Regions from separate parts of the Novosphingobium sp. 11B genome, predicted to be linked through region 2. Evidence: riboswitches for the same ligand, from Rfam matches in the RefSeq annotation. Region 2 holds a riboswitch; each other region holds the start of a gene.
What was found. Region 2 has a riboswitch for cobalamin ahead of ACYPYD_RS05885 (TonB-dependent receptor). Riboswitches for the same ligand answer to the same signal wherever they lie in the genome.

Region 1 (7,113 bases), on a different contig from region 2:
GTCTGTTGCCAGCGCCTTCGCGCCTGTTCGCGCGGCAGCCAGTGCCAAAGCACCGGTGCCTGCGGCTATGTCCAGCACGTGGCTGTCGGCCCCGAGGGATATTCTGGCAACCGCCGCCTCGGCATAGCGAGCAGTGAAGGGGTGCGCAGTCTTCTCATAGTGCCGAGCGGCAGCATCCCAGTGATCAGGGTTCTCGAACTCTCGCATTTCGCACACTCCACGAATCATGTAACATAATAAGTATCGTGAAACATGATGCTTGCCAATCCGGCTGGAATGCGAAGAATCGAAATATGCGTAATGACAGTCGCCTTTCGCGAATGCTCCACGTGCTGCTCCATATGGCGCGGCATGAGGGGGCAATGACGTCCGAAACTATCGCAGAGATGCTGGGAACCAATCCCGTTGTCGTCCGACGCACGATGGCTGGTCTGCGCGAGGCAGGGTATGTGCGCTCGGAAAAAGGGCATGGTGGCGGTTGGGCTATCGCGGCAGATTTGGAGACCGTGTCGCTCCTCGACGTACATCGAGCGGTAGGAGGACCACGCATCTTTGCTATCGGCAGCGAGCATTCCAATCCTGATTGCGCGGTTGAGGCGGCTGTCAACGAGGCGCTGGCGGATGCGCTTTCAGAGGCGGAGGCTTTGCTGGTCGCCCGGCTGGGTGCTGTGAAGCTCGCTGACCTGGGCCGAACCTTTGATGCGCGCAGCGCTTCCGAGATGGCGAGTGCACATTCAGCCTGATCGGCCTTTCTTCCAACCCTGCATGCGCCGCCAGTTGCAAGACAGGCCTCAATGTCGCTTATGGTCTCGCTCGTCGCTTCCTGCGGTACGGTGTAGATGTACACGAAGCGTAGAACGCATCCCCGGATCATGGCCCGGATAAGCGGCAACCGACGCCCTGTCCCGTCGAATGACGGGACAGGGCGTGGCTGGTGATCAGAACGTGTAGCGTGCGCCGATCTTGAACGTGCGTGGTTCGATCACGCGGCTGAGACGTCCCTCGACCGGGCCATCGGTGTCGAACGCCGGGATGTAGGACTCGTAGTAGTACGCGATGTCCTTGTCGTGGCTGTCGAAGATGTTCAGCACTTCGCCGTAGATCTCGATCTTGCGGCCCTTCCATGCGGCGCGGGCGTTTACGATCGTGCTGCCTTTGTCGCGCAGCGAGTTGTCCTCGATCAGCGGGTAGGGGCCGAGATGCCGGACGCGCACGCTCGCCTCCCACGGATCGAGCACGATCGCCGCGCCGGCGGAGACCGCGTTCTCGACCGCGTTGGGAATGCGATCTCCGTTGTCGTAGCGCGAGTGGCTGGCGACATAGCTGCCGTCGAGCGCCAGCCACGGCAGCGGGCGCCAGAACCCGACCACCTCGTAGCCATGACGCTTGCTGGCGCCGGTCGGCTCCACCGCGTTGGAATCGCCGACGAAGCGCAGTTCGCTGCCCACGTCGAGCCACCAGTACGTCGCGGTCAATGAGACGGTGCCCAGTTGCAGGCGCCCGCCAAGTTCCTTGCCAGTGCCGCGCACCAGAACGGGCACGGGCGATTCCACGTTCACCGCACCGCGCACGTCGTTGGAATGGAAGCCGCGGCCCCAGTTGGCATAGACTTCGAACTGCGGGACGATCTCGTAGGCTGCCGATACCTTGGGTGAGACGATCGAATCGTGTCCGCTGCCGGCTCCCAGTTCGGTCGCCATGGCGTCGCGCGCGCGGACGGCGTAGTGGTAGTAGTCGCCTCGCAGGCCTCCGGTTAGCCTGAGGCCGGGCAACGGCTTCCAGGTCGCTTCGCCATAGAGCGCGCCGGACAGTTCCTCGACGTGATATCGACCCAGCGAGGACAAAAAGGCGCGGGTTTCGGTGCGATCCACCCCGACGTTGCCGATGTGATCGTAGCGGTTTTCAGTGCCCATGCTCAGTTGCAGCGTCGAGCCCACAGCCCATTGCTTGCGCGCGGTGATACCCACGACCCAGCGCTTGTCGAACTGGTCGATCTGCGCGCTGGTGCCGTCCGGATCGGCATAAGTTGGGTTCGAATACATGTTCCAGTCGTAGTACTGGGCATAGACATTAGCGCTCCAGTTCGGCTGTCGCACCGCGACGTTGCCGACGAAGCGCGTTGTGCGGCCACGCGCCGAAGGATCGGGCGAGCAGAATTCGTCAGGGCACAGCGCGCTGCCGATGATCCGTTCGGGGATCTGCTCGGTCGGCCGCCAGGTGGCGTGGTAGGCGTGGAGCGAGGCTTCGACGGTGCCTTCGCCGGCGGGCGCGGTGTACTTCGCGAAGCCGGAGTAATGCCGAAGGTGTTCCGCCTGCTGCCAAGGCCCATCATAGCGCTTTGCCTGCCCCACCAGCGTGAGACTGCCACCCGCCACATCCTTGATGGTGCCACCGGCGGCCAGCCGCCCCGACTTGTACGATCCACCCTCTACCGAGATCCACGGGCGGTCGAACCCATCGATGGTCGTCATGTAGGCCGCGCCGGCCAGTGCGAAGTCGCCGCCATCTGCGCGGTACGGCCCCTTGCGGAAATCTTCGCGGGCGACGATCTCGGGGATCAGGCCGTTGAGATCGAGATAGCCTTGGCCATGCCCGTGGCTGCGCAGGTTCATCTGCACGCCATCTATATAAGTCGTGAAGTCGGTGCCGTGATCGAGGTTGAAGCCGCGCAGGAAGTACTGGTTGGCCTTGCCGCTGCCCGAATGCTGCGCCGCTACCATGCCGGGCACCGCCTCAAGCAGTTCGGCGACCCGCAGAAGCGGACGGACCAGCAGGTCGGAACCGCCGACGCTGCCCTCGCTGGCGGCATGGGCGGTGCCGATCTTGGCCTCGCCGCGTCCGAACACCACGATTTCGCCGGAACCGCCATCCGCGCCGCCGGCGGGTGCCTCTTCGGCGCAGGCGGGCATCGTCGCCAGCGCCATTGCGGTACCTGCCACGATGCGCACCAGCGCAGCGCTTTTCATCAAATTCATCATCATTCCCCCCGACGCCTGCGACTGGGTGGGAGGCTTGCCGCCATCAAGACGGTCGACGCGCGCCGGCGGTCGGACGCCGCGGGCGACCGTCTGCGCGAACCGATGCGGCCTCCACCGCTGGTTCGTCGCTCGAACGGAATGATTCCGGGCCTTGGCCACCCCCTGGACCACGGCATGAGCGACCAGACGCAGGCAGGTCTCCTGGCTCACGGGTCAATGCGACGATGCAAGGCCTTCCCAGGCCTCGCATGTTGCAGCGTCCGGCCCAGTGACTGGCGGCAGGAACCTTTGCCCCACCGCACATATGCATCGCGCTCACCGCTTACAGTTGCAGGGACAGCCTCGGATTCGAAGGGCATGCCTTCTCACCGTGTTCCCTTTTAAGCCTCTTTCGAGGCACCAGCGCGATCTTGTCTGCACCAATGAAGGGCAGATATGGCGCGCTATCTCAAACGGTTTCACGGCACAAGCCTGTCTGTATGGCGTCCAGGTACGGCCTGTATCCTGAACTCCCGACTAGCGATGCCAGGGCTGACGGGCCGCTCCGGGGAGCAAAATTTGCTTCCGAGCGCCTGGCAAGGGTCGGCGACGGCCGGATCGATTGTCGAATTGCGTGAAATTTCGGTCATCGCTGTGCTAAAGTCGCCTCCGTGCCATGCATCGCAGTCGATCGCAGAACTCTGGTCGCCAAGACGTCGTTGCGCTGCTATCGCCTTTCATCCTGCACCCTGAAACGGGTTCTGCGGCCTTGCGTGCTACGTTCACTCGCGAGGATAGGTTTCTCGGACTTAGCTTAAGGTACTTAAAAGATGACATTCGACAGGGGAAATCGCGGCCAAGGTCGCGACCGGTTCGGCGGCGGCGATGATCGTTGGGGCGGCGGCAACGATCGCTTTGGCGGTGGTGACCGCTTCGGTGGCGGCCAGCGTGGCGGCTTCGGCGGATCGCGAGGCGGCGGTTTTGGCGGTGGCGGTGGCGGTTCGCGCGGCGGCCCGGGCCAGGTTGTCGGTCAGGGCCGTGGGACGGTCAAGTTCTTCAACCCCGACAAGGGTTTCGGCTTCATCCAGCTTGAAGGCGGCGGCGACGATGCATTCGTGCACATCAGCGCCGTGCAGTCCGCCGGCCTCGAAACGCTGGCGGAAGGTCAGCAGCTGGAATTCCAGCTGGTCGAGCGAGGCGGCAAGATTTCCGCTTCCGAACTGACCATCGTGGGCGAGGTCATCGTTGCCGAACGTCGCGAGCGAAGTGCCGCACCTGTTCAGAATCAGTCCACTGGCGAGAAGGCCACCGGCACCGTCAAGTTCTTCAATAGCATGAAGGGCTTCGGCTTCATCGTCCGCGATGACGGCCAGCCCGATGCGTTCGTGCATATCAGCGCCGTCGAGCGCTCCGGTCTGCATGGCCTTTCGGAAGGCGATCAACTCGAATTCGAAATCGAGATCGATCGCCGGGGCAAGGCGTCGGCCGTGAATCTGGTCCAGCGCTGACTGATCTGGCCATGGCTGCCGCAGGAGGTCATGGCCTCATCTCGGGCTTTCCTCGATCGCATCGCGATCGGCGACGGACATCGAGCGGCTTATGTCGAAGGCCTTGATCAAAGCTGCCTTCGACAGGCCGACTGCGGGACGAGGGACGTGTTTCCTTGATTCGAACGTGCAGCATGCGGGCGGACCAGCTTGCTCCTGGAACCGATGTCCGGCCGCATTGCTTGAACCTTAGACCTGAAGTGGTTCATCCCTGCCTGTAGGCCGCCCTTCACCGGCATCATCAGGCTGATGATCTGAGAACCTAGCCTTGTCCTGGCGTCACCATCGTCATGAAAAGGCCAATAACGACAACGGATTGCATGACTAACGACGATCGCAGCGGCGACAACGACTCTCCTCTTCTCGACCTGGACAAGGGTTCGGTCCAGCGGTTCATCGCGCGCGCCAAAAGCCAGGGCGTCATCACGGTCAAGGAGTTGAATGCCGCGCTGCCGCAGGACCAGATGACCACCGATCAGATCGAGGACATCATGGCCGCGATCTCGGAAATGGGCGTCAAGATCGTCGAGAACGACGATGATGACGATGAGGACGGTGAGCAGGAAGACGGCGTGGAAGCCGTCGATGGCGGCGATGACGATTCCGGTTCGGATACCGGGTTCGACGAAGGCAATTCCCGGCGCCGTCCCGGCGAGACCCGCAAGGCGGACACGCTCGCGCGTTCCGACGACCCGGTCCGCATGTACCTGCAGGAGATGGGCGCCGCCGAGATGCTCAGCCGCGAGGGCGAGGCTGCCATCGCCAAGCGCATCGAAGCCGGCCGCGACATGATGATCATGGGGCTTTGCGAAAGCCCCATGACCTTCCACGCGATCATCGGCTGGTCCGAAGCGCTCAACAACGGCGACATGCAGCTTCGCGAGATTCTCGATCTCGACGCGATGCTCTCCAAGGAGCCGCAGCCCGAAAATCTGGCCGAAAACGGTGAGGGCGATGGCGACGGCGAGATTTCCGCTGCCACCGCCGGGCCTTCCTTCAAGGACGATGACGATTCCGGCGAGGACAACTCGGAGGAAATCGACGAGGACGGCAACCCGATCCCCAAGCGTCAGGTCGAGGACGATGAAGAGGACAACACCCTCTCCCTCGGTCAGATGGAAGCCGCGCTTACGCCGGAGGCGCTGGAGAAGTTCGCGCTTATCACCGAACTGTTCCGCACCTTCGAGCGCCTGCAGAGCGATCGGCTCGACGCGCTGGCGCTGGGCATCGATTTCCCGGTCGCCAAGGAAGACCAGTACCTGCAACTGCGCGAGGATCTCACCGCGCAGGTGGAATCGGTGCAGTTCCATGCGGCCAAGATCGAGTATCTGGTCGACAACCTCTACACCTTCAACCGTCGCCTGACGACGCTGGGCGGGCAGATGCTGCGTCTGGCCGAGCGTCACAAGGTGAAGCGCGCCGATTTCCTCGAAGCCTATACGGGCCGCGAACTGGACGACGCCTGGGTCGCAGAAGTGGCCGGGAAGGACAAGAAGTGGGCTGCCTTCGCAGAAAACGAGGCTGAACCTGCCGAGCGCATCCGTCTGGAAGTCTCGGACATCGCCACTGCCACCGGCATGGCGCTCCCCGAGTTCCGCCGCATCGTGAACATGGTCCAGAAGGCGGAGCGTGAAGCGCGCATCGCCAAGAAGGAAATGGTCGAGGCGAACCTGCGTCTGGTGATCTCGATCGCCAAGAAGTACACCAACCGCGGTCTGCAGTTCCTGGATCTCATCCAGGAAGGCAACATCGGGCTGATGAAGGCGGTCGACAAGTTCCAGTACCGCCGCGGCTACAAGTTCTCGACGTACGCGACCTGGTGGATAAGGCAGGCGATCACGCGTTCGATCGCGGATCAGGCTCGCACGATCCGCATCCCGGTCCACATGATCGAGACGATCAACAAGCTGGTGCGCACCAGCCGTCAGTTCCTCCATGACCAGGGCCGTGAGCCCACGCCCGAGGAAATGGCCGAGAAACTGTCGATGCCGCTCGAAAAGGTGAAGCGGGTTCTGAAGATCGCGAAGGAGCCTATCTCGCTCGAAACGCCGATCGGCGATGAGGAAGACAGCAGCCTTGGCAACTTCATCCAGGACGAGAACGCCGTAATCCCGGTGGACGCGGCGATTCAGGCCAACCTGAAGGAAATGATAACTCGCACGCTGGCATCGCTGACCCCGCGTGAGGAGCGTGTGCTGCGCATGCGCTTTGGCATCGGGATGCCAACGGACCATACCCTGGAGGAGGTCGGACAGCAGTTTTCGGTGACTCGCGAGCGTATCCGACAGATCGAGGCCAAGGCGCTGCGCAAGCTCAAGCATCCGAGCCGTTCACGCATCATGCGAGCGTTCCTCGACTAAGCACAGGCCGTTCAACATCACAGGCACGCGGCCGATACGGACGCAGGGCGATCCCCCCGTCCGTGTCGGTTGGCATCGTTCGTGGTTCAGATCAGGCGAAGCGTACGCGGTTGCCGTCGCGGCGGAAGTCGTCCTTGCGAATCACGCTTGTCGTGTAGTCGCGCGACAGGACGGTGCTGACCGCGACGAAGTTGGCTGTGCCGGTCTTACGGCCGAACTGCATGCGGACGTAGCCCTGATGCATGTTGT
Region 2 (7,113 bases):
GAGGCCAAGGCCGGTCCACGTCTCGGGCGAGCATTCGACGATGAAGGTCGAATGCGTCTCGTCGAAGCGGTAGGCGTGCGCCCAGATCCAGCCTGCGTGAGTCTTCTCGAAGATGAAGGCGAAGGCATCGAACAGCTTGGTGGTGCCCAGCCATGAGAACTTGTTGGTCTTGGTCTGGATATCGACGCCGAACTTCTCTTCGTTGGCGGTGCGGACCATCGAATTGATGCCGTCCGCCGCCACGATCAGGTCGAAGTCCGCGAACTGCGACAGGTCCGCGTCGAACTGCGTCTCGAAGTGCATCACGACGCCCAGCTCGCCCGCGCGGGCCTGCAGGATCTGCAGCAGGTGCTTGCGGCCGATGCCGATGAAGCCGTGGCCCGAGGAACTGACGGTGTTCTCGCCCACGGTGACGTCCACGTCGTCCCAGTGCGCGAAGCTGTCGACGATGGTGGCGGCGCTGACCGGGTCGTTCGCCTGCAGGTTCACCAATGTCTGGTCGGAGAACACCACGCCCCAGCCGAAGGTGTCGCCCTTGCGGTTGCGTTCGAAGACGTGGACCTCATGCGCAGGGTCGCGCAGCTTCATCGAGATCGCGAAGTAGATACCGGCAGGTCCGCCGCCGAGGCACGCAATACGCATGGATGTCTCTCCTGAATTGCTTCATGCCTAAACTAATATGGTTGCACGTGCAAGTTGTTTGAGCAGGGAGATCCGGCGAGCGCTACCTGCCGTTTCGCCTGCCGAATATCTCGGGCAGCGCGGCCAGCGGCAGCACGCAGAACAGCCATAGCATCGCGCCGATGAGGGCGGTCTCGGCGCCCGCCATCGATGCGACGCAAGCCAGCGCGAGCAATATGGCGCCGCCTGTCCGCCATGCGTCGGCGCGGTCCTGCGTCTTCGCCCGCCGGATCGCGTGAAATCCCGCCGCAGCCAGCAGCAGCGACAGGAACGTTGCCGCGATCATGGGCTCACCTTCGCGTTCATGCGGCGCGTCACCCTCGCGGCCGCGATCCACAGGACGATGCCGATTGCGGTAGCGGTGAGGTCCGCTCCGGCCCGTATCCAGTCGCCCCTCGGCAGCGTCGTCGTGAGCGGGAGGTTCGCCAGCGCGCTCGTTACCGGGAGCGACAGGCACAGCAGCGCGGCGAGCTGCAGTTGTTCGCCCCATGCCCGGCCCCAGGGGCGCAGACCGGCGTGGATCAGGGATGCCAGCCAGGCCAGGAAGTAAACCGAGGCCGCCATGGCGCGCCTGTCATCCATGCCCGGGGCCAGCAGCCGTTCGCCGTGGAGATAGGCCGCGCAGGCGATCACGTTACCGGCTACGGCGGCGACGGTGATCCGGCTCGCCATGGCCTGAAACGGCGACATCGTCTTGCGGGCGCGCTTTTCGGTGAACAGGATCAGTCCTGCCGCGACCATCGCGGCGCTGGCAAGGCCGGTGAGGAAATAGAGCCACCGCGCGACCGGGCCGCCCCACTCGATGAAGTGCAGCCCGGCAAGGAACGCCTGCGTCTCCCTTGCGGGTGAGCGCTTCACCAGCACGCGCAGCAGCTTGCCGTCGGAGCCTGCGAAGTCCACGCGGTCGGGGAAGTTGGCGATGCGGTCGTCGCGCTGGCGCCAGATCTCGACCACGGCATTGGCGCGGTCGGGCTGGCTGACATAGATGTTCACGGCAGGTCCGCCGCCCCAGGCCCGTTCGGCGCGCGGCAATAGCGCCGCGAGGTCCACGGTGCGGCGGGGCGCGCCCGGCGGCCAGTCGCCATCGATGCCGCCGTCGATGTAGAGCGATTGCGCGGCGGCGGTCTGGTAGCCTTTCACATCGCCGCCGTTCAGCATGGCGACCCCGGCGGGAATGTAGGCGTAATAGATCAGGACGAGGCCGGTATAGGCCATCATGACGTGGAACGGCAGCGGCAGCACGGAGAGCACGTTGTGCGCGTCCATCCACGCCCGCTGGCGCGAGGCCCCGGGGCGGAAGATGAAGAAATCCCGGAATATCCGCTTGTGGATGATCACGCCGCTGATCGAGGCGGCGAGCATGGCGAGGCCCGCCGCACCGACGATCAGGAAGCCCAGCTGGCTGGACTTGCGATCGATCCCCAGCGTGTAGTGATAGCGCATGAAGAAGAACCCCGCGTCCATGTCGCGCGGGATGCGGGTGCCGGTCTGCGGGTCGAGCCGGTGCGTGGTGGCCTTGCCCGCGCGGTCGGTCCAGACGAGGCGCAGCACCGGCTCGCGCGGGGTGGGGATGACGATGCGCCACTGCCGTGCATCGGGCGCGACGCGGGTGAGGTACGCGCGGCCCATTCGCACCGCATGGGTGCGGTCGATGGTGACGGGAGAGCGCAGTTCGGGCGTCGTCCAGAGATTGATCTCGGTGTAGAACAACGCCAGCGATCCCGTCAGCAGGACGCCGAACAGCACCCAGCCCAGCAGCAGCCCGCACCAGGTATGAAGCCAGCCCATCGACTGGCGCAGGGTGTCCTTCACCGCCCCAGCCCCAGCAGCAGGCCCATGGGCAGCGCCGTGCCCACGAGCAGTTCGCACCAGATGCGCGTGACGCTGCGGACCGCGAAGGCCCGCAGGATCACCGCGACGAACACCATGAAGGCAAGGCAGGTGGCGAGGATGTTCGCGTCCACGCCGTCCATCGGCAGCACGCGTACGGCTGCGCCGATCCACGCGTAGCACAGCGCGTAGGCGCCGACGGTGGCCGCCAGCACGCGCGCGGCGATCGCGCGCCAGTTCGGCTCTCGCCCTGGCTTCGGCCTCCCCGCCACGGTCAGAACCGCTGCTCGAAGGTGACCGCGACGCTGCGCGGCTCACCTAGGACCCACTGCGAGGTGGAGTAGCTGTTCTGGACGTAGATCCTGTCGAAGACGTTGCGCAAGTTGAGCGTCACGCTCGTCTTGTCTGCAAGGTCGTAGCGGGCCGAGGCATCGACCAGCGTATAGGCCGGGATGCGCCGGGTATTGGCGGCGTCGGAGTACCGCTTGCCGACATACCGCAGGCCCGCGTCCAGATGCAGCGGCTGCACCGGCCGCCATGACAGCCACAGGTTGGCCGCCTTTTCCGCGACGCCGATGGGCATGTTGCCGTCCCGGCTGACCAGCGCGGTGCCGACCAGTTCGTCGAAGTCGTCGTACCGCGCGTTCAGGATCGTGCCGTTGGCGAGCACGCTGAATTCCTTCGTCACCGCCAGTCCGAACGAGGCCTCTACGCCGTAGGAAGATTGCTGTCCGACCTGCACCGACACCGTGGGATCGTTGGCGGATCGGGTCAGGATCTTCTTCTTGACGATGCGATAGCCCGACAGCGTGAACTCGCCGCGTCCGTCCAGGAAAGTCGCTTTGATCCCGGCCTCCCACTGGCGCCCGGTGGAAACGTCGAAGGTGGTCTGCGCCAGCGTCGCCGTGAGGAACGCCGTCACCGGGTCCGCCGCCGCCGAATACTGCGCATAGAGCGAGATCGTGTCGCTGGGGTTGTAGACCAGCCCCGTGCGCCAGCTGGTGCTCGGATAGCGGGCGGTGTAGTCCGCCGCCGGATCGAGGGCATCGTGCCGCTCGGTCTTCGGACGGTCATAGCGCAGCCCCGTCACCAGTGAGAGCCGGTCGGACAGCGAGAGCCGGCTTTCGCCGAACAGCGCCCATTGCTGCACATCGGTCTTGTACTTGTAGCGGGTGCCGAATGTGCCGTCGAGGAACGTGCCCGGCGTATAGTCGCAAGGATCGACGAGGTCGAAGCGGCTGTTGGGCGAACTGTCGGTGCGCAGCAGCGAGCCGGTGTTGTACTCGCCGCCCAGGCTCAGGCGGTGGTCCATGCCAAGCAGTGTATGATCGAACACCGCGTTGAAGCGGTCGCCCCACTGTTTCGTCTTGTAGACAATCTCCAGATAGCTCGAGCGGCGGATCTGGTCGCCGGACCAGGCATAGCCCTCGGCATTGCGCCAGTGCTTGAAGCCGGTGAGATAGTAGGCGACGTTGGTGATCGTCACCCCCTCGGCCGGTGTCCATTCGGCCTTGGCCTGGGTCCAGGCATCGTCGAAACGCAGCGAGCGGTCGGCGATGTTGTAGTTCTTCTTGCGGATTTCGCGCACCAGCTTGCCGTCGCGCAGCGGGGTGCCGTACCAGATCGTCGGGTCGAGGTCGGCGCGGTCGTGCGTCAGCGTCAGCACGAGGTCGTCGCGCGCCTGCCAGCGCAGTGCCGCCGAAAGCGCAAGACTGCGCGATTGCCCGCGCTCCATCCACCCGTCCGAACGGGTGTAGCTGAGATCGACGCGGTACGAGAGCCTGTCTCCGATCGGCCCGCCGATCCCGCCCGCCGCCGCATAAGTATCGAATGAACCGCCGCTGAGACGGACCTCGCCTTCGACCTGCTCGGTATTGGGCTTCTTGCGCACGACGTTGATCGCGCCGCCGATGCCGCCCTCTCCATAGAGGACCGAGGCCGCACCGCGCAGGACCTCGATCCGCTCGGCCATCCACGGGTCGGCGGGGAAGGTCTGCGTGGTCGTCGTGTAGACGCGCATCCCGTCGTAGAGCTGCATCACCGAGGTGTAGCCGGTGAACCCGCGCGAACTCAGCGAGTAACCGAAGGCCGAGCTGTTGTTGATGAGCCCCGGTGCGCGCGCGGCTGCGGCAACCACGGTGCGGTCGCCCAAGCTGCGGATCATCTCCCTGGTGATGACGTCGACGCTGGCCGGCGTCTGCATCGGCGTGAGGCCGAGGCGGCTGGAGGCGTCGGCCTGCTGGCCGAGTTGCAGGACACCCGCCTTGCGCGCGGTGACGACGATGTTGCCCGCATCCGTGTTATTGGCATTCTCCGGCGCCGTCTCGGCGGCTTCCTGCGCCTGCGCCGAACTCGCGGACATGCCAAGCACGCAGAATGACGCGCCCGAAGCGATCAGGCCGGAAAGAAGCGATCTCGTATTCATGTTGTAACCCCCGTTGCGTTTCCCAGTCGAACGGACAGGTTCCCGCGAGAGGGGTGTCCCCCGCGCGGGTGCAGCGGCGGAATCCGGGCGCGAACGAGCGACCGGCGAAACCCGCCGTTGCGGCCTGGCCGCAAGTTCGTCGCTCAGACGGAGTACACCGTGCCGCGGCCATCCCCTGGACCAAGGCAAGAGCGACCGGACGCTGGCAGGTCTCCTGGCTCACGGGTCGTCGCGCGATGCACGGCCTTCCCAGGCCTCGCAGGAGTTAGCGTCCGGCCCAGTGGGTGCGGCAGGGCACATTGGCCTGCCGCGATATGCATCGCGCTCACCGCTTACAGTTGCAGGGACAGCCTCGGCTTCGAGGGGTAGCCCCTCTCACCGCGTTCCCTTTTAAGCCCCTTTCGGAAGGCACCAACGCGATCGTGTCCCCCTTTTCGGAGGGACGGGCGGGGGATTATTCGCTGCGCGCACGATTTGCAAGCCGTTCGCGTGGGGCCTTCCGTAAGCCCGTCCTGCGAGTTTTCGGTTGCAACCTTGCTTTTCATTTTGGGCAACCCGTGCAATTTGCGGTGCCGATGACTGATCCACGACTCACCCTGATGGAAGCCATAGCCACGCGAAAGTTCGTGACGGCGCGCTACAACGGCAACACGATCACGCTTGCCCCGCACATGCTGTTCGAAAGGCACGGCGATCTTGTCGTCAGTGCCATGAACCCCGCGAAGGCACGCCGCAGCGACGAGGAGCCGGGTCTCGGCCAGTTCAAGCTAGCGGGCCTCTCGTCGATGGAACTGCTGAACGAGCACTTCGAGCCTCTGCCCTCGTACGACGGTACGCCCCCGCGCAGCGATGATTCCCTGATCCTTTCGGTCTGATCGCCCGATATCGCCAAGGTGATCGGCGGGTAGCTTCTAAAGTGTGCCCCATGTCTTCATGATCCCTTCCGAACGCCGCGCGATGACGCGGCACGGGATGAGGCAGAAGACATGCAGGCGCAGGACATCGTCGCAGCGGCAAGCGAACGGACCGGATTGAGCGACTTCGGCGATCCCGCGATCCTCGAAGGGCTTGGCGTGTTGCTGAAGTCCTACGAGGACGAGGCCAGATTCACCGAAGCCGGGATGGCGCGATCGGTCGATGCACTGGTCGCCGCGATGGCGAACCGGATGCGGGTGGAAGACTGGCTGGCGCGCCATCCCGAACTTCTGGAGCGCCCGGTCGAGAAGCCGCTGTTCGTCTTCGGCCTTCCGCGTACCGGCACCACGCTGGCGATCAACCTGCTGGAAGCCGACCCGGCGCGCCGCGCGTTCCTGCGCTGGGAAGCGTTCGATTCGGTGCCGCCGCCGCTGGTGCAGGAACTTCACGCCGGTCCCCGTCACGATGCCTGCCAGACGCGAACGCTGCAGGGGCTGAAGTACGCGCCGCAGATCGCCGCGATCCATTACGAGGAGGCCGACAGCCCGACCGAGTGCCAGTTCGCCATGGCGCCGTCGTTCTGCGCGCAGCTCTACGATTCCCAGGCGGACATTCCGGGCTACCACCGCTGGTTCCTGGACGAGGCCGACTACGCGCCCGCCTTCCGCTACGAAAAGCGGCTGCTGCAGCTGCTTCAGGCCAATGCCCCGGGGCGCTGGACGCTCAAGAACCCCTGGCACCCGTTGTTCCTCGATGCCCTGACGGCCGAGTTTCCCGACGCGCAACTGGTCATGACGCACCGCGATCCGGTCGAAGTGCTGGGCTCGGCCTGCAGCCTCGTCAAGGAAGTGCGGCGGATGTACAGCGATCAGGTCGATCTTCGGGCCATCGGAGAGAATCTGTTGGAGACGTTCGACCTGATGATCGCGCGGTCGAACGCCTTTCGTGCGAAGCACGGGCACGATGCGATCTTCGACGTGCAGTATCGCGATCTGGTGCGCGACCCGCTCGCCACGGCGCAGGGCATCTACGAAAGGTTCGACGAGCCTTTCACGCCGCAGGCCCGCGCAGCCATGGAAGCCTACCTGGTTGCAAACCCCAAGGGCAAGCACGGCAAGCACGAATATGACCTGGCCGAATTCGGCCTCAGCCGCGAAGGCGTCCGCGAGCACTTCCGCGACTATATCGAGCAGTACGGGATCGCGGTGCGGGCGTGATCGATACGGGTGAAGGCATCGTCACCTGACCCTGCTTCGTCATCC
Region 3 (7,113 bases), on a different contig from region 2:
GGGACAAGGTCCGCGAGGAAACCTTCCGGCGCCAGAAGGCGATGGGCCTGATCCCGAAGGATTCCGTGCTCTCCCCGCGACCGGCTTCGCTGCCCGCCTGGGATTCGCTCGATGCCGAGCACCGCAAGGTCTACGCCCGGCTGATGGAGGCCTATGCCGCCACCGTCGCTTATGCCGATCATGAGACCGGCCGCCTGATCCAGTCGCTGAAGGACAGCGGCCAGTACGACAACACGATGATCGTCTATATCGAGGGCGACAACGGATCGAGCGCCGAAGGCGGTCTCGACGGCCTTGCCTTCGAACAGTCCGCGATCACCGGGCACCAGGAGACCTTCGCCGAACTCGCCTCGCACTACGACGAGATCGGCGGGCCTTACGTCTACAACCACTTCAACGCTGCATGGGCCTGGGCGATGAACAGCCCCTATCCGTGGTGGAAGCAGATCGCTTCGCAGGCGGGCGGCACGCGCAACGGCATGGTCGTGTCATGGCCCGCACGCATCCGCGACGGCGGCACCTTCCGCAGCCAGTACGCCCATGTCAGCGACGTCGCGCCGATGATCCTTGAGGCGGCAGGCGTCAAGGCGCCCGAAACCGTGCAGGGCGTGAAGCAGCAGCCGATCGACGGCATCAGCCTTGCCTACAGCTTCGCGGCGCCCAAGGCCCCTTCCGCGCGGCGCACGCAAGTCTACGAGATGATGGAGAACTTCGGCATCTACCACGATGGCTGGATGGCGGGCACCTTGCCCAAGCGCATGGCGTGGGAAGTGGGCGTGGGCGAGGACCGCAAGCTTGGCGTCGGCCCGGAGAACCGCAAGTGGACCCTGTTCAATCTCGACAAGGACTTCACCACCGCCAACGACCTTGCAGCGAAGAACCCGGCGAAGCTCAAGGAACTGCAGGATCTGTTCTGGAAGGAGGCGGCGGCGAACAACATCCTGCCGATCCACGACTACAGCCAGGGTGCAGAGGGCCGTCCGACGCTTGGCGGCAACCGCACCGAGTTCACCTATCTCGCCCCGCTCAGCCATCTGAACGAGGACGCCGCGCCGCACACCATCGGCAAATCCTTCACGATCGACGCCGACGTGGATCTGCCCGCAGGAGCGCAAGGCGTGCTGGTGACGCAGGGCGGGCGCTTCGGCGGCTATGCCTTCTACCTGAAGGACGGGGTGCCGGTGTTCCACTACAATGCGGTGGGGACGGACCAGTTCACCATCCGCGCGGCGCAGCCGGTTGCGGCAGGTCACCATAGCCTGACTGCGGCTTTCCAAGCGGACAAGCAGGAGCTGGGCTCGGGCGGCACGCTGACGATCAGCATCGATGGTAAGCCGGTCGGCAGCGGGCGGATCGGGCGTACGATCCGGGGCTGGATGTCTCATACCGAGGGGTTCGACGTCGGCATGGACACCATCACCCCGGTAAACTGCGACTACACGATCGCGAGCAGCCGGTTCTCGGGGACGCTTCGCAAACTCGAGTTCAAGCTGAAGTAACTTTTATATGTGGGGCGATACCGCATTCGAAGCGCCGTTCCGCACTTTGGGCAAGATCGATCAGGGGCCGTACTTCGCGGTCAAGATGGAAGCTGGCGGGCTGGGCACTGCAGGCGGTCGCAAGACCAACGCTGAAGCTCAGGTTATCGGCTGGAGCGGCAACCCGATCCCCGGTCTTTACGCTACGGGCAACGCGATGGCGGCGGTGCTGGGCGACGTCTACGGCGGAGCGGGCGGCACATTAGGGTCAAGCATGACCTTCGGTTACATCGCTGGACGTCATTTGGGAGAGCATATTTCCAATCACTGAGATATCCAGCGCCGATAAGGGGAAGCAGATTGCTGATGCACTTTGCTGCCCGCGACTTGGCCCCATCTACGGCGAGCCATGGGCGCCATGATAAGAAACCGGACTTTCCGAACCTAGTAGCGAAAAATTGGCCGCTGAGCGGCCGGAAAGGGTCGGTTCATACGTAGCGATGAAAAGCTATTGCACCTTGTGCATGCGCTGGATCACTGTAAGGGCGGCTTTGCAATTGGTTTCCAACTGTAAAACATGATCGCGCCGGTGCCCCTGACGGGGCTTAATCGGGAATGCGGTGCGGGGGCTTGCCCCCAAATCCGCGGCTGTCCCTGCAACTGTAAGCGGGTAGCGCGATGCACTGGCCCTTTCGAAAGGGCAGCCACTGGGCTGCAAAGTCCGGGAAGGCGTGCATCAAGCCGTGACCCGCGAGCCAGGAGACCTGCCGGCGCACTGGTCGCTCTTGCCTTGGTCCAGGGGATGGTCACGGCACGGTTGTTCTTCCGTCTGGGCGACGAAGCTGTGCGGCTGGGGCTGCACGTGCGCGTGTCGCCGGGTGCCTGTTGCGCCCGCCCGTCGGCCCGCGTCGGTCGGCTGTCGTCGGCAAGCCCTATCCTCGTTTCGGTCCGGTGCACGAGGTGGGATGGCTGTGAGGGCGCAGGGAGAGGGAGTGATAAGGGGTTGGTGCCCCGATGCCTGGCATCCGATGGCGGCGGGCGATGGGCTGCTGATGCGGGTCAAGCCGCACCTTGGCCGGATGAGCGCTACGCAAGCGGTGGCCTTGTGCGAGGCGGCGCTGACGCATGGCAGCGGCCTGATAGACCTGACACGACGCGCCAACCTGCAGATCCGCGGTGTGAGCGAGGCGCAGTGGCCCGCTCTGCTGGAGTGCCTGTGTACATTGAGCCTTGTCGATCGCGATGGTGAGCGGGAGGGCCGCCGGAACATCCTCGTCGCTCCGGAATGGCAGGCGGGCGACGACACCGTGCGAATTGCGAATGAACTGCGTGACCGGCTGACGGAGTTCCCACAGTTGCCCGGCAAAGTCGGTTTCGTCATCGACGCCGGAGAAGTTTCGGCGGTGGCCTGCGAAGCGGGCGATTTTCGTGTAGAGCGCGGCTGCGATGGCACCTTGGTACTGCGTGCTGATGGACGTGCCGAAGGTGTGCGCCTCACTATTGGGAGAGAGGTCGATGCCCTGCTGGCGCTCGCCCGATGGTTCGTCGACAGCGGAGGCGTTCAGGCCAAGCGGATGGTCCAGCACGGCGCTCCTTTGCCTGTTTGGGCCATGGGCGATACGCGGCCAGCCTCTTCTCCCGCGTCGCTCGCACCGGGTGAGGGCCGCGGACACGTTGCTTATGGCCTGCCATTCGGTCGCATTGAAGCCCGGACTTTGCTGGCCCTGATGCAGCGCTTAGGCGTTACCGGGCTGCGCCTGACGCCTTGGCGAGTGCTCCTTGTCGAAGGTGCATCCTTGCTCGACGTTCCCGGCCTTTCGACTGACCCTGCCGACCCGTTGCTGCGCGTCGATGCCTGCCCCGGAGCGCCCACATGCCCACAAGCCAGCGTGGAGACGCGCGATCTGGCGCGCCAGCTCGCGCCGGTCGTGCGGGGGCGTCTGCATGTCTCCGGCTGCGCGAAGGGCTGCGCCAGTCCGCTGCCTGCCGATGTGACGGTGACGGGCCGCAGCGGGCGCTACGATCTTGCTTTCGGTGCCCGTGCCGATGCCGAACCGCTGTACCGAGGGCTGGACAGCGCCGAAATTCTCGCCCGCCTTGGAGCTTCCTGATGCCGCATGTCTACGAGAAGGACGGCGCCGCGATCTATCGCCAGTCCTTCGCCATCATCCGTGCCGAGGCCGATCTCGCGCGCTTCGATGCCGAGGAAGAGCCTGTCGCGGTACGGATGATTCATGCGGCAGGCATGGCGGGGCTCGAGGCGTATATCCGTTTTTCGGACGGTTTCGCCTTGGCTGCGCGCAAGGCGCTGGTCGCAGGCGCGCCGATCTTGTGCGATGCGCGCATGGTGTCCGAAGGCGTGACCAGAGCGCGTCTGCCTGCCGACAACCGGGTGATCTGCACACTGGCGAACCCCGAAGTGCCGGAAATGGCGCGCGTCATGGGCAATACGCGCTCTGCCGCCGCGCTGGAATTGTGGCGGCCGCATCTGGCAGGCGCAGTGGTGGCCATCGGCAATGCGCCTACGGCATTGTTTCACTTGCTCAACATGCTGCAGGACCCAGCTTGCCCACGCCCGGCGGCGATCATCGGCTGTCCGGTGGGCTTTGTGGGAGCTGCCGAATCCAAGGACGCCTTGTGGGCGGAGGCACCTGTTCCCTGCTGCATCGTCGCAGGTCGCCTTGGTGGCAGCGCTATCACCGTCGCCGCAGTCAACGCCCTTGCGAGCCGCGCCGAATGAGCGGGTCAGAGAAGTACGGGACGGTTCACGGCGTCGGCCTTGGTCCCGGCGCGGAAGACCTCATGAGCGTGCGCGCGGATCGATTGGTGCGCGGCACCCGGCAGATCGCCTATTTCCGCAAGAAGGGCCGCTCCGGCCACGCTCGCCGCATTGCGCAGGGTCTGCTGCGCGCCGACGCGGTCGAGATCGCCATGGAATACCCGGTCACCACCGAGATCCCACTGGCCGATCCGCGCTACAACGCCTGCCTTTCGGACTTCTATGCCGAATGCACCGACCGGCTGCTGGCGGCGACCCGCAGCGGTGAAGACGTAGTGGTGCTGTGCGAAGGCGATCCGTTCTTCTACGGATCGTTCATGCACCTTCACAGCCGCCTGTCGGGCCAGATTCCGGTGGAGGTAGTTCCCGGAATCACCGGCATGGCGGGCGCATGGAACGCCACGGGCGTGCCGATCACCTGGGGCGATGATGTGCTGACGGTGGCGATGGCGACGCTGCCCGAAGAGGAACTGGTGCGGCGCATCCGTGATACCGATGCCCTTGTCGTCATGAAGATCGGCCGCAATTTGCCCAAGCTGCGCCGTGCAGTAGCCGCAGCCGGGCGCGAGCAGGCCGCATGGCTCGTCGAACACGCCGCAATGCCGGGGCAGAGCGTAACGCGACTGGTCGATGCGCAAGAGGTCGCGCCTTATTTCTCGATCCTGCTGATCCACGGACAGGGGCGGCGTCCATGACAAGGGCTGTCGAGCAAGGATGGGTTGCCGTCGTCGGGCTAGGGCCGGGCAACGAGGCTTTGGTGACGCCCGAAGTGACCGCAGTTCTGGCCGATGCGACTGACGTGGTCGGCTACATTCCCTATGTTGCGCGAGTGGCCCCGCGTCCGGGGTTGACGCTGCATCCTTCCGACAACCGCGTGGAACTGGACCGGGCAGCGTTTGCGCTCGATCTTGCAGTGCGGGGGCGCAGGGTTGTCGTTGTGTCCTCCGGCGATCCGGGGGTTTTCGCCATGGCCTCTGCGCTGTTCGAGGCACTGGAAGCGGGGCCGCAATTGTGGCTTGACCTCGACATCCGTGTGCTGCCGGGGATTACCGCCATGCTCGCCGCTGCCGCGCGGGCCGGTGCGCCGCTGGGGCATGATTTCTGCGCGATCAACCTCTCCGACAACCTCAAGCCGTGGGGCGTGATCGAGCGACGCCTGAGATTAGCGGCGGAAGCGGACTTTGCCATGGCGTTCTACAATCCGCGATCGCGGGCAAGGCCGGAGGGCTTCGCAAGAGTTCTGGAAGTGCTGCGCGACGCCTGCGGCCACGAACGCCTCATCCTGTTCGCCCACGCAGTGTCTACGCCGGAGGAAACGCTGCGGATCGTCCCACTGGGGCAAGCCCGCGCGGATATGGCGGACATGCGCACCGTGGTGATCGTCGGGTCGAGCCGCACGCGATTGATTGAACGACCGGGGCCGCCGATTCTCTACACGCCGCGTTCGGTTCCGGACAATGGCGTATGACCGATCCAGTCGAGCACCTCTCCTGGGCGGAGGAACTCGGTGCGGGCGGGCAGCTTCGGCCGCTCGATCATCAGCACCGACAAGCCGAGATTGCGTGCGGCAACCAGCTTGGCCTCAGCGCCGCTGCCACCCGCGTTCTTGCAGACCACAAGGTCGATCGCATGGTCGCGCAGAAGGCGGGTGTCATTATCGACGGTAAACGGCCCGCAATCGACGACGAGGGTATGATGGGGCAGGGCAGGGGGCTGGCTTGGCGTATCGACGAAACGCAGCAGATAGTGGTGCTCTGGCCGGGCGCCGAAAGCCTCCACATGCATCCGGCCAAGGGCGAGCATAATCCGACGCGGCGGTCCGGAAAGGGCTTCGACGGCGCTGGCAATATCAGGCGTGCTGCTCCACTTGTCCCCCGGTGCCGTCTGCCAAACCGGACGGGTGAGCGCGGCATGAGGAACTCCCGCAAGACGCGCCGCCTTCAGAGCATGCACGCTCATTGTCGCGGCGAAAGGGTGAGTGGCGTCCACCAGATGTGTCACGCGATGTTCGCGCAAGTATGCGGCCAGCCCGGCCACGCCCCCAAAGCCCCCGATGCGCGTTGGTACGGGCTGGGCGCGCGGGTTCTCCGTGCGTCCGGCATAGCTCAGCATGACAGTAATGCCATGCTCGGCCAGCAGGCGGGCGAGGGCGCTCGCTTCGGTGGTGCCGCCCAGCAGCAGGATATTCGGCATGGCTGACACAAGCGCTTCCCCCTGGTTGACCATCGTGGGCATCGGCGAGGATGCGGCGGACGGACTGAGCGCGGCAGGCCGCAAGGCGTTGGAGCAGGCGGAACTGGTTATGGGCGCGGCCCGCCACCTTGCCCTGCTGTCGGGCCTTAGTGCGCCAAGCCGACAATGGCCAGTGCCCTTCAGCGATGGCTTGCCGCTTCTGACGGCAGAGCGCGGGCGCAAGGTGGTGGTGCTTGTTTCCGGCGATCCGTTCTGGTTCGGCGCAGGGAGCAGCCTGACGCGCGATCTCGATCCGGGCGAATGGATCGCGCATCCGGCTCCCTCGACTTTCGGACTGGCGGCGGCGCGGTTGGGCTGGGCGTTGCAGGACTGCGCCTGCCTTGGCCTCCATGCCGCGCCGGTGCAGCGGCTGCGTCCTCACCTTGCGACGGGGCGTCGCCTCTTGGTGCTGGTGCGCGATGGTGGCGCAGTGGCAGAGCTGGCCGGCTATCTGGTCGAACGTGGTTTTGGTGCCTCCACGCTTCATGTGCTGGAAGCGCTGGGTGGTCCGCGCGAGCGTGTGCGCAGTGTCGCCGCGCAGGCGCAGCATTTCGATGACATCCAGCATCCGGTGGCGGTAGGCATCGCCGTGGCCGGAGCAAGATGCGCCTTACCGGTGAGCAG

Region 1: linked by a shared signal. The riboswitch ahead of ACYPYD_RS23165 (TonB-dependent receptor) and the one ahead of ACYPYD_RS05885 (TonB-dependent receptor) in region 2 are both predicted to bind cobalamin.
Region 3: linked by a shared signal. The riboswitch ahead of ACYPYD_RS04455 (cobalamin biosynthesis protein CobG) and the one ahead of ACYPYD_RS05885 (TonB-dependent receptor) in region 2 are both predicted to bind cobalamin.

The regions. Positions count from the first base shown of each region.
Region 1 is NZ_BAAILP010000272.1:21,455-28,567, forward strand. Features, by position in the region: gene ACYPYD_RS23155 (class I SAM-dependent methyltransferase) at 1-207, opposite strand, end outside; gene ACYPYD_RS23160 (Rrf2 family transcriptional regulator) at 294-743, shown strand; gene ACYPYD_RS23165 (TonB-dependent receptor) at 939-2,981, opposite strand; cobalamin riboswitch at 3,153-3,397, opposite strand; gene ACYPYD_RS23170 (cold-shock protein) at 3,788-4,465, shown strand; gene rpoD (RNA polymerase sigma factor RpoD) at 4,825-6,864, shown strand; gene ACYPYD_RS23180 (alkaline phosphatase D family protein) at 6,956-7,113, opposite strand, start outside.
Region 2 is NZ_BAAILP010000064.1:42,403-49,515, reverse strand. Features, by position in the region: gene ACYPYD_RS05905 (bifunctional salicylyl-CoA 5-hydroxylase/oxidoreductase) at 1-642, opposite strand, end outside; gene ACYPYD_RS05900 (hypothetical protein) at 725-967, opposite strand; gene ACYPYD_RS05895 (PepSY-associated TM helix domain-containing protein) at 964-2,493, opposite strand; gene ACYPYD_RS05890 (hypothetical protein) at 2,490-2,783, opposite strand; gene ACYPYD_RS05885 (TonB-dependent receptor) at 2,786-4,936, opposite strand; cobalamin riboswitch at 5,124-5,365, opposite strand; gene ACYPYD_RS05880 (hypothetical protein) at 5,512-5,811, shown strand; gene ACYPYD_RS05875 (sulfotransferase family protein) at 5,923-7,068, shown strand.
Region 3 is NZ_BAAILP010000055.1:251-7,363, forward strand. Features, by position in the region: partial or broken gene ACYPYD_RS04445 (sulfatase-like hydrolase/transferase) at 1-1,499, shown strand, start outside; gene ACYPYD_RS04450 (FAD-binding protein) at 1,546-1,809, shown strand; cobalamin riboswitch at 2,049-2,264, shown strand; gene ACYPYD_RS04455 (cobalamin biosynthesis protein CobG) at 2,507-3,589, shown strand; gene ACYPYD_RS04460 (precorrin-8X methylmutase) at 3,589-4,218, shown strand; gene cobI (precorrin-2 C(20)-methyltransferase) at 4,215-4,952, shown strand; gene cobJ (precorrin-3B C(17)-methyltransferase) at 4,949-5,725, shown strand; gene ACYPYD_RS04475 (cobalt-precorrin-6A reductase) at 5,689-6,450, opposite strand; gene cbiE (precorrin-6y C5,15-methyltransferase (decarboxylating) subunit CbiE) at 6,449-7,113, shown strand, end outside.